2 regions of the Luteimonas changyuni genome follow, and region 1 is predicted to be linked to the other one. Evidence: riboswitches for the same ligand, from Rfam matches in the RefSeq annotation. Region 1 holds a riboswitch; the other holds the start of a gene.
The links. Region 1 has a riboswitch for cobalamin ahead of WCD84_RS04220 (ribonucleoside-diphosphate reductase subunit alpha). Riboswitches for the same ligand answer to the same signal wherever they lie in the genome.
Positions count from the first base shown of each region.

Region 2: another riboswitch for cobalamin. It lies ahead of btuB (TonB-dependent vitamin B12 receptor); the one in region 1 lies ahead of WCD84_RS04220 (ribonucleoside-diphosphate reductase subunit alpha).

Region 1 covers NZ_JBCLUZ010000006.1:44,440-46,635, forward strand. The annotation lists gene WCD84_RS04220 (ribonucleoside-diphosphate reductase subunit alpha) at 1-1,106, opposite strand, end outside; cobalamin riboswitch at 1,291-1,497, opposite strand; gene zapE (cell division protein ZapE) at 1,601-2,196, opposite strand, start outside.
Region 2 covers NZ_JBCLUZ010000010.1:43,190-45,385, forward strand. The annotation lists gene btuB (TonB-dependent vitamin B12 receptor) at 1-1,232, opposite strand, end outside; cobalamin riboswitch at 1,359-1,595, opposite strand; gene cobT (nicotinate-nucleotide--dimethylbenzimidazole phosphoribosyltransferase) at 1,704-2,196, shown strand, end outside.

The DNA of each region.
Region 1 (2,196 bases):
TGCGCGCGCAGGCGCTGGTCGCCGTTGTTGAGGCGCAGGTCGAGGAAGGCCTCGATGTCGCGGTGCCAGACGTCCAGGTACACGGCCACCGCGCCCTTGCGCTGGCCGAGCTGGTCGACCGACACCGCGGTGTTGTTGAGCTGCTTGATCCACGGCACCACGCCGCCGGAAGAATTCGGCACGCCCCGGATCGCCGAACCCGACGCACGCACGTAGCCCATGTACGCGCCCACGCCGCCGCCGCCCTTGGACACGCGCGCGATATCGGTGTTGGAGTCGTAGATGCCCTGCAGCGAGTCGCCGACGGTGTCGATGAAACACGAGGACAGCTGGCCGCCGGTCTTGCCGGCGTTCTGCAGGGTCGGCGTGGCGACCGTCATGTAGAGGTTCGACAGCGCCCAGTAGGCCTCGCCGACCAGCTGCATGCGCCGTTCGCGCCCGCCCTTGCCGGTGCCGGCCTCGTCCTGCATCAGGTACAGCGCGATCGTCAGCCAGCGCTCCTGCGGAAGCTCGTAGACCTCGCGCGAAGTGTCGGTGGCGAGGTAGCGGGTGGCCAGCAGGTACAGGCCGTTGTAGTTGAACAACAGGTCGCGCCCGGGGTCGATCATCCTGCCGGCTTCCTGCAGCTCTTCTTTGGAATAGGCGCGCAGGATGTCGTTGGAATACACGGTGCGGTCGGCCAGGCTTTCCTGCAGGCCCACGTAGGAGCCGTACTTCTGCTCGACGTCGTAGAAACGGTTGCGGCCGGCGCGCTTGTACAGGCGGTGCAGGTACAGCCGCGCGGCGAACATCTCCCACTCCGGCGCCGCCACGTCCACGCGCGCCTCGGCCTCGCGGATCAGGTGATCGACCAGGTCGTCTGCGTTGACCGCGTCCTTGCGCTCGACGAAGCCGGACACGCTGCGCTTGTAGTCGGCGGCGTCGAGCTGCGGGAATTCGGCATGCACGCGGTCGATGGCGCGCTCCAGGCGGGTGCGGTCGTAGGGAGTCCGGCGGTTGCCCGCCTCCTTGGTGATCCATGTGGCGACGCGGTCGGCGGGGCCTTCCGCGGCGAAGGCAGCTGGGGCTGGAGCCGGGTCGGCGGCGATGCCGTCGTGCTTGTCCATGTGTGTTCCTGGATGAGGGACGCACGGCCACCTGTCCCGCGGCAGGAGGCGGGCGGCGTCATCACGGGATGGACTAGCGGCGTCGCAACGGACGCGCTCCGGATCCGGACGACGGATCGCGGGCGCATGCGCGCTTCACCAGCCATCTCCCCCCGGAGATTCCGCAGCCGGCACCGCGCGATGTGCATGCGCGCGGCTGTCGGCAGGTCTTCGGACTCGTGGATCCGGGAGCCTTTGGCTCCACGCCTCGGTCACCGCTTCCCGGAACCACCGTTCCAGTGCGAGTGCGACCTCGTTTCCACCTACCGCTGCGGGGCAGTGCCGGTTTTCGACCGGCTTCCCTTTTCATCCCGAGCCCTGCGGCGCGGGAACCGACGGCCACAACATAATGTGGTTGCCGGCATCGGTCAACGCTATATTTCGTGGTCGACCTCCTGCGACGGCGGGCGGAACGTGCCGTCGGACATTCCGCCGCTTCCTGGAGCGGCCGGCCGTCAGCGGTGGTGTCGCGCCAGGTAATCGGTCGACTGCATCTCCATCAACCGCGAAGCGGTGCGCTCGAAGGCACCGCCCAGGCGCTCGCCGGCATACAGCGCGTGCGGCGCGGCCGCGGCGGTGCAGACCAGCTTGACGTTGCGGTCGTAGGCTTCGTCGATGAAGGTGACGAAGCGGCGCGCGGCGTCGTCGCGCGTGGCGTCCATCACCGGCACCCTGCCCAGCAGGACGGTGTGGAATTCGCTCGCGATCCCGATGTAGTCCGAGGCCGCGCGCGGGCCTTCGCACAGCGCCTCGAAGTCGAACCAGGCCATGCCCGGGCAGCGCGCACGGGTGGGGATGCGCCGGCCGTCGAGCTCGATCGACCCTTCGCGATGCGCGTCGTCGCCGCCAAGCGCATGCCAGCGCGCGTCCAGCCAGGCGTCGGACCCGGCATCCAGCGGCGCGCGGTAGACCGGCGACCGCGTCAGTTCGCGCAGCCGATAGTCGGTGTCGCTGATGATCTCGACGACCTGGCAGTGCCGCTCCAGCAGGTCGATTGCCGGCAGGAAGCGCGCGCGCTGCAGGCCGTCGGCGTACAGGCCGGACGGTGCGA
Region 2 (2,196 bases), on a different contig from region 1:
GCCGTGCCGTAGCTGGCGGTGAGCTTGAAACCGCTGCCGAACGACAGGCCCCAGCCGAGGCTTCCGGTGGCGTGGCTGCCGAACTGCTCGTTGTCGTCGTTGCGCAGGCTGGCCTGGAACGACTGGCTGCCGAGCCGGCCCTGGTACTGCATGAACACGCCGGTATTGTCGCGGCTGTCGACCGTGTACTCGGTGGTGCTGCCGTCCAGCGTGTCCTTGCTCCAGTCCACGCCGGCGCTGAGCAGATGGCCTTCGGCCAGGCCGAAATCGGCCTGTGCCGATGCGCTGTCGCGGTGGGACTCGGCGCTGCCGAGGTAAGTGCTGTCGCTGTAGTTGTCGGATTCGTTGTCGCTGCGGCCGGCGCTGACGGTGAGGTCGAATCGATCCGAAGGCGTGTAGCGCAGTTTGCCGCCCACGACCTGCTGCCGGGTTTCGGAATAGTTGTAGTAGCCGTCGTACTGGTTCTCACCGTCGGCGCGCAGGGCCGAGCCTTCGATGGCCAAGGTGTCGCTCAGTGCGTAGCCGCCGCGCAGGCTCAGCGACTGGTTGCGGTAGCCGTCGCGGTCGGGCTCGTCGGCGAAGCAGCCGGTGAACAGCGTGCCCGAGCCGCGGCAGGAATCGATGCCGTCGGTGCGCTGGTAGGCGACGTCGGCGCCGAACCAGCCGCGCTCGCCGCTGCCGCCGAAGCCGCCGGCGGCTTCACGCAGGCCGTTGCTGCCGCCGCCCACGCGGAAGTGCGGCTGGAAATCGCCGCGGTTGCGGCGGGTGAAGATCTGGATCACGCCGCCGATGGCATCGGCGCCGTACAGGCTCGACTGCGGGCCGCGTACGATCTCGATGCGTTCGATCTGTTCCAGCGGCAGGTCCTGGAGGGTGGCCATGCCCAGGTCGGCGGTATTGATGCGCATCCCATCGACCAGGACCAGCGTATGCGCGGAGTTGGTGCCGCGCAGGAACAGCGAAGACTGCTTGCCCAGTCCGCCGCTGTTGGTCAGGTTGATGCCGGCACGGCCGCGCAGCAGCTCCTGCAGCGAGGTGGCCTGGCTGCGCTCGATCTCGTCGCGATCGATGACCTGCGCGGGGACGAGGCTGTCAGCCAGCGCCACCTCGGTGCGGGTGCCGGTGACGATGACCTCGTCGAGGTCGGTGGCCTGCATTGCACCGCTGGCCATCGCGGCCGGGGACAGGGCGAACGCCACTGCGAGGGAAAGGATCTGGTGCTGCGGCTTCATCGGGTTCTCCATGCGTCGCGCACGCCCGCGCGACTTGTGTCGTGGGGTTGCGGGCAGGGAACAGGGGACGGGAGGGTGACGTGGACGACACGGCGCGCTACCGCCGCAACGCCCTCCGCGTCACAACCAGTGTGTGTCTTCCAGGCCGGTCTCCGGGCTCGCGGGCGGAGCGCTGCAGCTGCTCCAGCCCCGGCGCCTTCCCGTGCGATGCACAGTGGCGGTTTGCCGGGGTGTTCCACGCTTACCGTTGCGGGGGCAGCGCCGGAATGCTTCGTGCGCCGTGGCGGCGGGCGGAAGGTCACCGGCTTCCCGTTTCAACCGTTGGGGAGAACCCCGCCGGTCACCAGAAAGAGCGCGCAGTCTACGGCATCGCTCCGCGGCGCGGCAAAGGCACCCGGCCCTGCGGGGCGGGCAGGGCGGGCCGCGGCGGGCGGATAGAATGCGCGGCTGCGATATGCACATCGGGGCGCAATGACGGAGTCATGGTTCACGCAGCGCTGCGCGCTGCCTTCGGAGGCGCACCGCGCCCGCGCGGTCGCGCGCCAGCAGCAGCTCACCAAGCCTGCCGGCGCGCTCGGCCGGCTGGAAACGCTGGCGGTCGAACTCGCGGCGCTGCAGTCCAGCGACCGCCCCGCGGCGTCGCGTGCCCCGGTGCTGCTGTTCGCCGCCGACCACGGCGTGGTGGCGCAGGGCGTCTCCGCGTATCCGGCCGAAGTCACGGTGCAGATGCTCGCCAACTTCGCGGCCGGCGGTGCGGCGATCGCTGTGCTGGCTCGTGAACTCGGCCTGCCGCTGCATCTGCGCGACGTCGGCACGCTGGCCGAGGGGCCCCTGCCCGGAGCTGTCGTCGACAAGCCCTGCCGCGGTACGCGCGACCTCAGCGTGGAGCCGGCGATGGCGGCCGGCGAGCTTGCGCATGCGCTGGCCGCCGGACGCCGCGCGGTCGACGAGGCGCTGGCCGATG